DNA from 2 places in the Larkinella harenae genome. Region 2 is predicted to be linked to the other one. Evidence: riboswitches for the same ligand, from Rfam matches in the RefSeq annotation. Region 2 holds a riboswitch; the other holds the start of a gene.
The links. A riboswitch is a leader RNA that binds a small molecule or an ion and turns the genes downstream of it on or off. The one in region 2 is predicted to bind cobalamin.

Region 1 (7,388 bases), on a different contig from region 2:
AGGGTAGTTGATATAATGCATTTATATTATAATGTTACGAACATACACTAAATACAGGACGACATTGATCACTTTTTCTCACCCTATCAATCGAACCTTTTAAGTGAAAGGATAGTGCCAATTGTATAGTGCCAATTATAACAAATCCAATTAGAATCTTTAAACTGCCAGAGTCGTAATAATCTTATTATCAGCAGATTAAATACATAAAAATAAATTAACAGTGCAATTAAATTTTTGAACTATGGAGTACAAGAGTATTATTGAAAATTGTTGGTCGGACCGTACATTGCTGACCGATTCGGCAACCTTAAAAGTAATCCAGGAAGTTCTTGCTGAACTTGATCATGGGCGCCTGCGCGTTGCAGAGCCTGACAGTGCAGGGGAGAAGTGGACAGTTAATGAATGGGTGAAGAAAGCTATTCTACTTTATTTTGTTTCCCGATCAATGCAAACTCAGGAAGTAGGCATTTTTGAGTTTCATGATAAAATCCCTCTAAAGACTGATTACCAGAAAAGGGGAGTTCGCGTGGTTCCACCAGCGGTGGCGCGGTACGGATCTTTTATTGCTCCAGGCGCGATCTTGATGCCATCTTATGTAAATGTCGGAGCTTATGTAGATGAAGGGACGATGGTAGATACCTGGGCTACGGTAGGTAGTTGTGCTCAGATCGGTAAGGATGTTCATTTGAGTGGGGGAGTAGGAATCGGTGGCGTTCTGGAACCACCACAGGCGTCGCCTGTGATTGTGGAAGACGGTGCCTTTATTGGCTCCCGTTGCATCGTAGTTGAAGGCGCTCATATAGGCAAGAAAGCCGTACTAGGAGCAGGTGTTACCATTACTGGCAGCTCTAAAATTATTGATGTAACCGGAGCATCTCCAGTTGAACATCGTGGGTATGTTCCCGACAATTCAGTCGTCATTCCGGGGAGTATTGCTAAAGAGTTTGCTGCAGGCGTTTACCACGTACCGTGTGCACTCATCATTGGTCAACGCAAAGAATCGACCGATTTGAAAACGTCATTGAATGACGCGCTACGCGAAAATAATGTGACAGTTTAACAAACTGTTTTTCTCCATCAATTTACATCTTATGAAGGCCGGTTTACATTTGTAAGCTGGCCTTTTTTTGATTCCACTTGTTTACATTTGTCATAATTTACTTTTGTAATAAATTTGCGCTTGTTTATCATTGTAAATAATTTACTTTTGTTAAAAAAAGCTTGTTATGAATGTAAATGACAAAATTAAACAGGTACTGAAGGACAAGAACTTAACTCCTTCTTATTTCGCCGATGAAATCGGTGTACAACGTTCAAGTATCTCACACATCTTATCGGGTAGAAACCGCCCAAGTTTTGATATCATTCAGAAGATTATCCGCCGGTTTCCCGAACTAGGTTACGATTGGATACTGGAAGATGAACAACCGTCATTTACAAATGTGAACGCGCGAACGGTCGAAGCACCACCACAACCAGTCAGGAAAACCGTTTCACAACCTGAAATTGTGGCAGAAGCCCCACAGTATTCAGCCCCTTCACAATTGCCTACAGCTAAAAAAATAGAAGAAAAAACCATAGAGCGGATTCTCATCTTCTATACAGATGGAACGTTCCGCGAGTATTCTCCTTCATAGATACAGACTTCTGAACACCCCTTTCCATGGTCCTGGGCAAACCCCATTTGCCCAGGACTTTTTTTGTGATTCCCTATACCGGGTCTCTACAAGGTTTGATTGAAAATCCTTCGCAATGCGTTACCTTTGCCTCTGAGAAAAGGCGCTACCTGACACATGTCAGGAATGGCTTAATAGGGAAGCCGGTGTAAGACCGGCACTGTCCCCGCAACTGTAAACTCAATAAGTCTGTTTTCTCTTCTTGCCACTGTCCGAAACTAAGGTCGGATGGGAAGGCCGAAAGCAGGGAGTAAGTCAGGAGACCTACCTTTTTAACAGCTGTTCAACCGGCCGCTTTCGGGTGTAGAAGAACCGGCTTGTGAATCTCTCTGGAGATCTAGAGACGATCCTTTTTACTTAATTAACTTAGTATGCGGTACAGAGACGGGATTTTCCTGTCCTTACTGATCAGTTCGTTTTCGATTGCGAACGGGCAGACCAGCAATGTTGACCAAACCTTACCGGCTATAACGGTTTGGGCGACTCCTCCGGAACGGTTTTCGGCGGGCCTAAAAACGCACCGCATCGATTCCGTGGCTTTGGAACAGTTTCGTTTTCAAAACCTAACGGATATGCTGACGTACCATACACCCCTGGCTTTTAAGGTGTACGGTGCTGGTCAGCTGGCCACAGTCTCTTTTCGGGGCACATCCGCCAACCACACCGCCGTGCTTTGGAACGGTATTAATATCAACCAACCAACCCTGGGCACCACCGATTTTTCAACTTTGCCCGTCATCGGATTCGATCAAGTAGCTATTCAATACGGTTCCTCGGCCAGTAGCGTAGGTTCCGACGCCGTCGGTGGTAGCATCCTGCTCATGAATAATCCGCAGTGGCAACAGCCGGGTTTGTTTGCCTCAATGGGCCAGCAGATCGCCAGCTTTCGTAATTTTAGCACCCAGGGCGGCATCCGGTTTGTGAGTCCGGTTGGTAAAAAATGGCAGGTTTCGGGCAAATCATACGCCAACCTCAGCCACTTCAACAATGATTTTCCGTACCGGGAACGGGGCAACTACTTTGTCGAACATTCAACGACCCGGCAGAAAGGTGTGATCCAGGATTTGTATTTCCGAAATCAGAAAGGAAATCAGCTCGCGTTGAACATGTGGCTGACCGACAATGATTTGGTTATTTCGCCAAATGACACCACAGCACGGGAGCGAACCCGTTCCCAATCATACCGTTTAGTAACAACTTACGAAAACCAAACGCTTTCAGCACGGCTGGGTTTCACGCGTGATATAATTGATTACGCCCGCGGGAATTTCAGAAACCCCAGCCATTCAATGACTGATCGACTAGTCAGTCGAATTGAAAAAGAACTATCCAAATCGTATTCGTCAGGGCTGGCCACGCTGCGGATAGGGGGTGAATGGTCACATTACTGGACCCGCGTCGATGGTTACGATTCTCCGCAGATTGAGGAAGATAGGGCGGATTTGTTTGCCCTCTTACGAATTCAATTAGCAAAATGGCTTTTGTCGGCCAACCTGCGGCAAGCTTTTGTCACTCGGTTCGATCCCCCCATAACGCCTTCCGTTGGCGCCGACTACTTTATTTTTCAAAAAGACAAAGTAAGCTTAACGGCCAAAGCCTCAGCGGGACGAAGCTACCGGGTTCCTACGTTAAACGAACGCTATTGGAAAGAGCTGGGCAATCCTGATCTACGACCCGAGAATGGGTTCAACCTGGAAACAGGTTTGGCCGTGCAGTGGGCACCGGACAAAAATTGGAAAGCTACCACCGAAGCAACGGTTTTCCGCAACCGCATTGACAATTGGTCGTATTGGAATCCCGACTACGGGTATCGGGTCGAAAATCTGCAACTCGTCGTTTCCCGGGGTCTGGAATGGACCAGTACCCTTGCATACCAGACATTGGCCTGGCAATCGGGGCTAAATCTGACGTATGCTTTCACACGCTCGAGCCAGGAGCGGGCTTATAATGCCTATTCACAGGACATTGTTGGCAAACAACTCGTGTATGTTCCCAAACACGTGGGGCGGTTATCAGCGTACATGGCCTGGGGTAAAAACCGTCTGACTATTCAGAATCAGGTTAATTCGCGCCAATACATCACCTTCGACAACATTCAGTTTCTGCGCGGTTTTATGCTGACAAATATTCTGCTTGAAACCGCAGTTAAACTCGGCCCCGTGCAAACACGCATTCAGGGGCAGGTCAACAACGTTTTTGACACTGTTTATCTAAACATCAAGCGCAACGCTATGCCGGGGCGGTACGTTGCCATTCAATTAATCTGTAATCTGAATACCAAAAACCAATGAAGAAGAAAACAATGCTATCGACTAGTCGGCTCAAACTGGCGTTAGGGGTTCTGGTCGCATTTACCTGGTCGTGTAACAACGACAACAATAATCCAGAAGCATTGCCCTACGGTTCGGGCGTGCTGGTGATCAACTCGGGAAATTTCACAGACAACAACGGCTCCATCACGTATTTGCCACCCACCGGAAATTCCATCACTTACGATATATTTAATCAGGTCAACCAACGTTCGCTTACTGGCGGGGTGCAGGGCTACACTGAAGCTGACGGCAAAGGGCTGATTCTAGTAGACAACACAACGGCAGCACAGGATAAAATTGAAATCGTCGACGCCAATACCTTTAAATCGTTGGCGACATTGCGATCACCGGAAATTGAAAATCCGCGATCAGCCATTCGCGTGAGTGCCAATAAAGTATACGTGAGTTGCTGGGACGTCTCCGGCGATTTTAACAATGGCACATTTTATAAAGATCCGGGTTATATTGCTGTTGTCGATCTGACTACCAATACCGTCACGAAGAAAATCCCGGCGGTAAAAGGAGTAGAGTCGCTTCTGCTGGTCGGTACTGAAGTGTTTGCTGGATCAGCGGGTGAAGCCACCAAATTAATAATTATCGACACGACAACGGATCAATTGAAATCCAGTATCGAAATGGGTCCGAATCCAAACCCGGTAGCCGTCGATGCCAATGGCAAATTGTGGGTGCACTCCGGGCACGAATTAATTCGCTTCAACACCAGCAGCAAAACCGTGGAGACGCGCGTTAAAATCGGAAACGACAACACAAAGTCACCAAGTCTTTTTCGATTGAGTGCCGACAAACAATATTTCTATTTTGTCAACAGTTTTTACGACAGCAGTTTCCAGCAAAAAGGAGAACTGTACCGATTCGCCGTAACCGACACCAGCGTTCCGGCCACCACGCCGTTTATCAATCGCTTGTTCAGTGGTCTGGCTGTTGAACCACAAAGTGGCATCATTTACGCCGGATTTGCACCGTCGCTTAAACAGGCCGGTTACGTGATTCGCTACCAGCCCAATGGAACTCTGATTGATTCCCTCAAAGCCGAGATAGGTCCATCCGGATTTTATTTCAAATAAATAACTGCAGAATAAAAAGCGATTAAAGACTTCAGCGATTTGGGTCTTTAATCGCTTTTTTATTGATACTACCTGATGCTGAGCTGATCGAAATCAAAGCAGCAGTAACTTTAGTGCCATTATAGAGCTATAAACCAGCCTATTGTTCCACGTGAATCCATAAACTATTGATCTACACTATCTTATACAATGAACTAATAACCAATAAGTTACACATGATTTTCAGGCTCTAAAATTACACAAAATATTTGTTGTATAATTTATATTATGTTAACTAAGGTTTTCGAATTCATAGAGCCCGCCATATGTTATTCAATTCCCCGCCCTCTTTAGTATTCAATTTACTTGGCTTTATTGAACGGTAATAATTACTTTTTTCTCTGCACATACTGGTCAAATCCAAGACAGAACAATTTCGAGGCTAGGCTACAAAAATAACCAAGCCATTCAATCCACAAACACATGCAGATTATTTGAAACGCAATCCAACCAACCTTACAAACATCGCGCATGACGACCATGCATTAGTGGAATTTTCGGTAAGCCCTAGCTTTGCGGATTAACAACTGGATTTGTCTCTCTCATGTCCCAATCATTTCTCCTCATTCTAACCGAGATGAATTTAGCTTTTGCTTTATCACTACACGCTATAAAACATAGGCATAAAAAAAGAGGACAGTTTTAAAACTGTCCTCTACTATATTAATCGAAACCGTTTGTTATTTGCTTTCGACACAAGCAATTTTCTTTTCTTCAAACTGCTTCAGAATATTCTGAAGGTTAGTCAGGTTATCATTCAGATCCTGATCCGAATCCTTCGCGGCTTTTGCTTTTTCAAAGTAAGGCAATGCCTGTTTGAATTTTCCACAGACCTGACCTTCAATTTGCGCACCCTTTGCCTGATACTCTTTCATATCCATCGAAGAAAGCTGATCCCGAATGATCACGGCTTCGTTGAAGTAAACGGCACCCAGGTTGAAGTTGGCATCGAAGTTGTTCGGATCAACCTGCAAGGCTTTGGTGTAATACTCTTTCACCATTGACCGGTCGCTGTCGACGGCTTTGGTCAATTCCGCCAGCTTCTGCTCCTGGTTTCCGGCAGCCTGCCCTTGTTGAGCCTGCTCCTGAACAGCTTTCTCAAAACCGCTAATTTTCGACTGTGAATCCGTGATCATCTGTTTGACGCGAGCGATCTGGTTTTTCACATCCGCGTTTTTCGGCTCTCTCTTCTGGCGAGCCGTCAGACGTGTTAATTCATTTTGTGATTCTTTCAAGACCACTTTTTCATCAGCCAACTGCTTGGCAGCATCCGGACCTTTTTTTACCGAAGCCTTCAGCTTTTTCAACTCGTCCGATCCTTCACGCATTTTATTGTCGTAAATGTTCGCCAGTGTCAGCAGGTTATTCAAGTTGTTCGGGTCTTTCGCCAACGACTCTTTCAAAGTCGCAATAGCGTCATCCGTTTTGCCGGAAGTAACCAAAATACTCGTGCGCTGCGTGTTCAAGTCTTTATTGTTCGGAAAAATCGTCAAGCCTTTATCGATCGTGGCAATGGCTTTCTCAATTTCCTTGTCCTGATAGTACAAGCTCACCAGCGTTGTGTAGACCGAAACGTCCTTCCCACCATTGGCGATGTAGCGTTCGAACTGTGTTTTAGCCGCGCTCGGATTGTCGGAGCTTTGCAGGAAAATACCACCGTACAGAGCAGCCGTCGTATCTTTCGGGTTGATCTCACCGGCTTTCTGCATAAACGTAGCCGCATCCTTGAAGTTCTTCGCCTGGTATTTGTAGATTCCCGAGTTCATAAACGCCTGGAACAGCGACTGGCCTTTCAGCGCTTCCTCTGCTTCCTTCGCCATTTTACCGGGTCCACCCTTTTTGTCCTTATCTAATTCGACAACCTTCTGATAGGCTTCGTATGCGACGTTTGCGGCATTGGAATCCAGCTTAATGGCCTGCGTAGCAATGTTTTCGTAGGTTTTCGCACGATCCATCCAGGTTTTGGCTTTTGCAGATGATTTTTCATCCGTGATCGCCTTGTCGCTTTTTTCTTTCTCGCTCTGGAAAGTTTTCTCAGTCAGCGCATCGAGCCCCTGTTGTTGCTGCGCGTATGCCCCTACTGATAAAAACCCCGCCAGTAGAAAAAACGAGAGTCGTTTCATATGACTAAAATTTGTGGTTAAACGTTGTTTTCTGAATTAACGTTGGAAAGTACTGAATAAATTGTGGGATTATCAAGCCATTTACTCAGAGGCCGACTCCTCGGGCCCCGTTACGAGACCTTCCGTAATCCCATCATTCCCTTCCGTTTC
Region 2 (7,388 bases):
TTCCGGGAATTCCGCTGGCGATTCTGTATCCGCTAGCCGACTTTCACCTGGTCGATAGCATCGGAAAAAAAATTAAAGTAGTAACCGAAATCAGCTCGGCGCTCGGATTGACTAATGTTCGGGCGGAACAGGCCCGGGTGGAGCACCTGAAAAATACGTACGATTTTGTCGTCAGCCGGGCGGTGACGCGTCTGAACCCGTTCCTGGGCTGGGTTCGCTACAAGATTCTGAAAACGGGTAACAATAAACTCCGGAACGGCGTTTTGTACCTAAAAGGCGGAGACCTGGCCGAAGAACTGGCCGAGATCAAGGATAAATACCGGATTTACGAACTATCCAATTACTTTGATGAACCCTTTTTTGAAACTAAAAAGGTCATTTATATCCCCAAATAGTTGCAGCGCTGGGTTTTCCGGTCCAAACCGTTGACGCACGTTGAACAATCTTACTTACTTACGAAACGCACATGGCAGAAATTTTCAAATCCAGCAGCTTTAAAGACCCCATCAAACGCGACATTGTCGAGTTCAACGAGAAAGGGGTCACTTTCCGCGTCAATAAATTAATTGGCGGAACCGACAACTTTGTGTTTTACGGTGACATTTCCGGGGTTGAGATCGATAACGGCATGTTTTTTTCGACAATCCGTATCATTCCTCGGGCCCGTCCCGAAATTGTGATCAAGAATTTCACGCGCGGTGACGCCCGCCAGATCAAGGAGTTAATCCTGGCGCGTGTTCCTTCTCTTGGCTCATCGGCTTTCTAAGAGCCGAAATCTTTCAGATTTTTCGAGAAAAAACTTGCAAGAGTTCATTGCGTCTCTTACTTTTGCACCCACAATAACCCACTACGGCGGGTTGCAATTCCCGAATAGCTCAGTCGGTTAGAGCATCTGACTGTTAATCAGAGGGTCGCTGGTTCGAGCCCAGCTTCGGGAGCCCTGAATACCAAGAGGTTACAACGTTTGTTGTAACCTCTTTTTTATTGATATCACAGCAACGTCTTTGTAGCAACGCAAGTATTTGAAACGATGGTAGCACCTGCCGAAAACTTATATTGCCATGCTGAAAAGCGAGTCTATTATGACTCATTCCGGTAATGTTTCGGGTTTTACAAAGCCCAACAGTTGGTTTACTTACCACCAATAAGCAGCAATCATATCACTTTTCTTACTAACTAATACCAGGGCTTTGTCGATCGGTGGAAGCAGTTTTACCACTATTCCTACAACGGAAATGGTGGGCAGGAAGAAATTCGCTGACAAAAGTATAAATAGCGCAAAATTCCGTCGGTAATTTAGCCGCTGGATGCATTTTTTATAAAAAATCACAAAGCCAATCAGCAAAGCCACAAAACCGTAGGACAAACTTCGGGTTAAATCCCCCACCGAAAAACTTGCGACCCCAATCGCCACGATGCCTGTGCAGTAAACCGTAAGTATCACCCTATTCTGTTTCATCCACTTCAGCGGGGCGAAGATCAAAAGCCAGGCAAATTTATAGACGAGCACGAAGCCCAGAATATTGGTCCAGGTGAAGGATGAATCCCGAAACCGGATCAACAGGGCTACTCCACTCTCATCTCCGGAGGGCGTTTTCAGGCCCAGAAAATATCCCAGCAACAACCGAATCAGAAAATAGACTCCAAAAGAAAGAACGTAGGGCCAATCGCTTGATGCAAGTAACGGATACGGCTTTTTGAAATCCGCAGCAACAATTTTATGATAAACCAACGCTAGCAAACCGCTGAAAATAGCGCGCTCATCCGTAAAGTATGCCGCCAGAAGACACAACAAAATAATAATTGAACTACGGCTTAAAAGACTAAAAACAATAAAGGTGAAAGCAATGCCATCGTTCCACAAATAGGTATCGTGGAAAAAACTTTTGCCCGTATACAAAACGGAGAAATTGCAGGCTACCAGCGTAGCAAATAACTTATCATTTGAAAACTTAAATACCAGGCTTAAAACACCTACGAAAAACAGGAACCCAAATACATTATTAATGATATACAAGCTAAACATTTTGGTCAACAGGTTCGTCGCAGGAACATAATGCACCAGCAGGGTTGGTATAAACCGGAACGCTATTTTCGACGAATGTGAGCTGACCTCCACCTGCTGGGGTTGAAAAGGGTTCTCGGCTTGTCTACTCAATGACTCATAATTCTCCAGAATCAACTGGTAGGAAGGTGATTCTTTTAACGCTTTTTCCGAAAAATTCAGATAATTCGGCATCGAGGTGACAATGCAGTAGGCCGTACAGAGAAGAGCAACATTTATTTTCCAAAAATTACGCTTGATGACAAAGGTTATCATCATACTCAATGAGGCCATCAACTTTTTCAGTAAAATGACGCCCTGAAGCCAGTTCGGTACTTGCAAAATAAATTTCATATTTCTACATCTATTATCTACTTGTTCAATTTGTATTTTCCTACCTTGACTTTATGCTATTTGATTTCCTTTTTTCAGCGCAAACGCTGTAAGCTTTTCCCAACGATGAATAAACTAAACCTTAAGTAAACTTCTCAAAATAAATTAACAAGCACAGTACAGTTTTAAGAACACGGCTTGTAGCCAAACAAAAAGTGCGGAAAGAAGACGCACGAAGATAAGTGTTTTTAATGCGTGTTACTGAAGGCCACACCTCCTGATCCCACAAATAACTACCTAATTTATTATTCGGGAAAATACTTAATTTTTTTACCAAAACCAATCTCCGCATTCAGGTTGCGTAGGGTATGAATTGAGATGCATTCTGTAGCGTCAATGCGAGTGGGAAAGTCGGCGTAGCTGCACCACGATATGCCATTGTCGAAGAACTAGCCCTAATAGCTATTTCTACCAAAAGGGCTGTTTTTTTATGACAATCCAACGGATGTTTTTTTCTTGGGGTCAAGGATAAACCAAGTGCGCGGTCACTTGTCCAATGTGGAAAAAAATGTAGCTTACCATATGTTTCGCCTGAGTCTGTTTTTCGCCCTGATCGCTACCTGGCTGTCTGCGTGCAGCAGTGGAAAAACAGCGCTTAATCGGGGTACTTTTGATCTTGCTGTTCAAAAAGCCTCCCAACGGTTGCAGCAACCGCACGGCCCCTTCAAGCGGGGTTACAGGTTGGCCCCTCTAATTCTGAAAGAAGCCTTCGTGCATGCGTACAACCAGCACCAAACCGAAATCCGACGACTTTCTTCGGCAGCAACACCAGACCGTCATGAACCCTTTCGATGGGAAGCCGTTTTTCGGGAATATACCCAACTGCAAACCCTGACCGATAACGCCCGGCGTGGATTTGCCCCGCGTGGGAGCGCCAAGGAATGCGAAGCCTGTACAGAGTGGTTGCGTGCCTATCCCTCTTCCTACCTGGATCGGCAAAACGAAGTTCGCAAGCTGGCGGCTGCCGACCGGTATTCGGTGGCCGAGCAAGCCTTTACATACCGCGAAGAAAACCGTTTAGCAGCTAAAGAAGCCTATTTGAACTACCGCAAAGCCATGGATTGGGTTCCAGATTTCCGGCTGGCTTACGCTAAATCCGAAGATGCCTTGCCTTTTGCGATCCTGCGGGTTGTCGTCGAACCGATCAGCCCAACCGACGAAATTAGCCCCGGCGACAATCGGGAATTGCAGGACCTGATCTTTCAGCGCATTGACCGCAACCCCACCCCTTCCACCTTTGTCCGGCTTTACCTGCCCAGTGAACAGGCTGGCGATGGCTTCCCGCTTCACCAGGCCATCCAGATGCAGGTAACTGATTATTCGCCCTTCAACGAAAACATCACCTCATCTTCTACCACCATCTACAGCAATCAGTCGTATAAAGTTGGCGAGAAGAAAATCAACGATTCGACCAAAGTCGATATCATGGAGAAAGTAAGTGGCACCCTGACAACTCATCGGCGGGAAATCAGCGCGGGGCTGGACCTGCGGATGCGGGCCCTGGATACCCAAACGGGAAAAGTCTTGTGGGAAGAACCCGTCTGGGAAAACCGTAGCTGGGTGACGGAATGGGAAACGTTCAGTGGTGATGAGCGGGCGCTCAACGGAAGTTCGCTAAAATCGGCCAGTCTTTTTGCGCCCTCCCGCTGGCAACTCTACAATAACCTGCGCGACGACCTGGCCGATGATGTGGCCCGCCGACTGCGCTCGAAATACGCCCGCGACTAAAAAACAAGAATGGCTGTAGTGTAACCGAAACTTCCTCAAACCGTTGCGTACGCCTTTTCTGCTCGGCCAACAGAATACTACAGCAACGCTGATAAGTTCCTGCGACGCCTGACGACACATTCCAGAGCCCGATTGACGCCCTACGGTTTATTTATCGTACCTTTGCCCCAAAACTACAGAGGTAACTACCGGTTTGGTGCCAAACCGGTTTGTTTTAATAGGGAATCCGTCGGTTTGCCGACTTGGTGAAAATCCGGAACAGTCTCCGCTGCTGTAACCCCACTGTCTGGGCTGCTCACTCAACTGTGCCACTGTTCGTTGCTGAATGGGAAGGCCGTGGGTTGCCGGGGAAGTCAGAATACCTGCCTCAGTAGTAGCACGCAACAGCTTTCGGAAGAAAGGCTTGTCTTTTTATGATTTCACAACATTCGCTCAGCCTGAGGAAACGTCTATTCCGCAGTTGCTCTCTATTTCTGGTTGCTTCTCTATGGAGCCTGGGAGGATCTCCGGCCAATGCCCAGTCGCTCCCATCAGCTTCTCAAAAAACCGCCGTTTCCGCCAACCGGGTCACCATTCAACACGCGCGGGGTTTCACCATCCAGTATTTCAAGACGTACAAGCTCGTTTCAATCATCAGTCCGTTTGAAAAAACGGCGGATACGTTACGGTATGTGCTGGTACAACGCGGCACCCCGACCCCCAAAGGCTACGCAACCAGTCAGGTTATTCAGATTCCGCTCCGGCGTATGGTCGCCATGTCATCCATGCACGTTGGGTTGGCAGGCTTCCTGGGTGCCGAGGATTTGATTGTCGGCTTGGGAAATACCAAATACGTATCGTCACCCAAAGTGATTCAGCGAATCGAGTCGGGCAAGATTCAGGAAGTCGGCCACGATCAAACGCTCAACGAAGAACAATTGATTGCCATGCAACCCGATTTGCTGATGGCGATGGGAAGCCCCAATGCCCGCATGGATCGTTACCGCACGCTTCGGAACGCGGGCATTCCGGTACTCATCAATTCCGAATGGGTGGAAACAACCCCGCTGGGACGGGCCGAATGGGTCAAGCTGCTGGCTGCCCTGCTCAATAAAGAAGCGCTCGTCAATCAGAAATTTGCCCAGGTCGAACGAGAGTACAACCGGCTGGCCTCGTTAACCCGAAAAGTGGCCCGCAAACCTACCATTCTCAGCGGAATGAATTCCAAAGACGCCTGGTTTGTGCCCGATGGCGACAGCTACATGACCCGGTTTTTTCTGGATGCCGGAGGTAATTACCCGTGGGTTAACCGCCGAACGACGGGCAGTCTTCCGCTGAATTTTGAAGCGGTCTATCCCGTCGCCCTGAAAGCCGACTGCTGGCTCAACGTCGGCCTGATGGGAATTGAATCAAAACGGGATGTCCTCGCCAAAGACGCACGGTATGCCGATTTTAAAGCGTTCAAAACCGGTCAGCTCTACAACTACAGCAAGCGAACGAATAAGCGGGGCTCCAACGATTTCTGGGAATCGGGCTCCGTCAATCCGCATACCGTGCTGGCCGATCTGATCAAAATTCTGCATCCTGATCTGCTGCCTACCCACCAACTCGTATACTACAAGCAATTGAACGAATGACAACATCTGCTGTCGACACCCGGCACCCGACACCGGCTCGCCCCTGGCGTCAGCTATTGCTGTTGGGGCTGGCGGGGCTGGCATTTCTTTTTTTTCTGCTGGATATTACAGTCGGGTCCGTATCCATTCCGCTCAAAGAAGTAATCAACATCGTCTTTGGGCAAGGTTCGGAAAATACCGCCCAACTCTACATCGTACAAAAAATTCGCCTGCCGAAAGCCATTACGGCGGTGATCGTAGGCTGCGGCCTATCAGTCAGCGGCTTACAAATGCAAACCTTGTTTCGAAACCCGCTGGCGGGACCTTCCGAGCTGGGTATTACCGCCGGTGCGGGCCTGGGCGTAGCCCTGGTAATGCTGGGTGGTAGCAGTAGCGCCAGCCTTTACGCCATCCGGCAACTCGGTCTTTCCGGAAGCTGGCTACTGGTCGTCATGGCATCGCTGGGATCAGCGCTGGTCCTGCTGCTGGTGCTAACCATCGGGGGCCGGTTACGTGACAATATCGTGCTGCTCATCGTTGGAGTGATGATAGGAACCATTACACTTTCGGTCATCAGCATCTGGCAGTATTTCAGCCAGCCCGAACAATTACAGGAATACCTGATGTGGACCTTTGGCTCTCTGGGGGGCGTTATCGGAACGCATTTGTACGTCTTGGCAAGCGCGGTGGCGGTTGGTCTTTTGCTGGCTTTCTCCTCATCCAAAGCGCTGAATGTCTTGCTTCTGGGCGAAAACTACGCCCGAAGCATGGGTTTGAGCGTGGGTTATAGCCGATTGCTGATTCTGGCCAGTACGAGCCTGCTGACCGGCAGCATCACGGCCTTTTGTGGCCCCATCGGTTTTGTCGGGATCGCCGTTCCCCATCTGACCCGTTCTCTGTTTGATACCGCCAACCACCGCCTTCTGATTCCTGCCACCTGCCTGGTCGGGACCGTCCTGCTGTTGCTCTGCGATTGCCTCGCACAACTGCCCGGAACGCAGGCGGTTTTGCCCATCAATATTGTGACCTCCCTACTGGGTGCGCCGGTTGTCATCTGGATTATCGTGCGACGAAACAACTTACGCTCTGCTTTCTGATGAACGATTCACAGCCTTTGTTGAGCGCACAAGACCTGTCCATTGGCTATACCAGCCGACGACACCCCCGTCAAACGGTGGCCGAATCGTTGTCGCTGGATTTATGGTCGAGCCAGCTCGTTTGTTTGCTGGGTCCGAACGGAGCCGGAAAATCCACTCTGATGCGAACCCTGGCGGGTCTGCAACGGCCCTTGAGCGGTCATATTTCGGTCATAGGACAGAATCTGACGGATTTAGCGGCTCCTGAACTGGCGCAAACCTTGAGTCTGGTTCTGTCCGAGCGGGTCGATGCCGGCAACTTGCTGGTCCGGGAACTCGTTGCGCTGGGCCGAACACCCCACACCAACTGGCTGGGCCAACTGACCACAGCGGATAATCAGAAGGTGCAACATGCCATGGAGGCAACCGGAACCCTCATTTTTGCGGACCGCCGGTTGCAGCAATTAAGCGACGGGGAGCGCCAGAAGGTTATGCTGGCCCGGGCGCTGGCGCAGGATACTCCCCTGATTTTACTCGATGAACCAACGGCCC

Region 1: another riboswitch for cobalamin. It lies ahead of ACYVH9_RS26265 (TonB-dependent receptor plug domain-containing protein); the one in region 2 lies ahead of ACYVH9_RS04670 (ABC transporter substrate-binding protein).

What each region holds. Positions count from the first base shown of each region.
Region 1 covers NZ_BAAGWE010000008.1:68,728-76,115, reverse strand. Annotated here, with positions in the region: gene ACYVH9_RS26275 (2,3,4,5-tetrahydropyridine-2,6-dicarboxylate N-succinyltransferase) at 245-1,063, shown strand; gene ACYVH9_RS26270 (helix-turn-helix transcriptional regulator) at 1,230-1,640, shown strand; cobalamin riboswitch at 1,763-1,965, shown strand; gene ACYVH9_RS26265 (TonB-dependent receptor plug domain-containing protein) at 2,051-3,970, shown strand; gene ACYVH9_RS26260 (DUF5074 domain-containing protein) at 3,967-5,076, shown strand; gene ACYVH9_RS26255 (tetratricopeptide repeat protein) at 5,796-7,238, opposite strand; gene gyrA (DNA gyrase subunit A) at 7,320-7,388, opposite strand, start outside.
Region 2 covers NZ_BAAGWE010000001.1:1,150,899-1,158,286, reverse strand. Annotated here, with positions in the region: gene rsmG (16S rRNA (guanine(527)-N(7))-methyltransferase RsmG) at 1-395, shown strand, start outside; gene ACYVH9_RS04690 (hypothetical protein) at 467-766, shown strand; tRNA gene ACYVH9_RS04685 (tRNA-Asn) at 865-938, shown strand; gene ACYVH9_RS04680 (hypothetical protein) at 1,136-2,398, opposite strand; gene ACYVH9_RS04675 (hypothetical protein) at 2,960-4,165, shown strand; cobalamin riboswitch at 4,343-4,549, shown strand; gene ACYVH9_RS04670 (ABC transporter substrate-binding protein) at 4,579-5,781, shown strand; gene ACYVH9_RS04665 (FecCD family ABC transporter permease) at 5,778-6,857, shown strand; gene ACYVH9_RS04660 (ABC transporter ATP-binding protein) at 6,857-7,388, shown strand, end outside.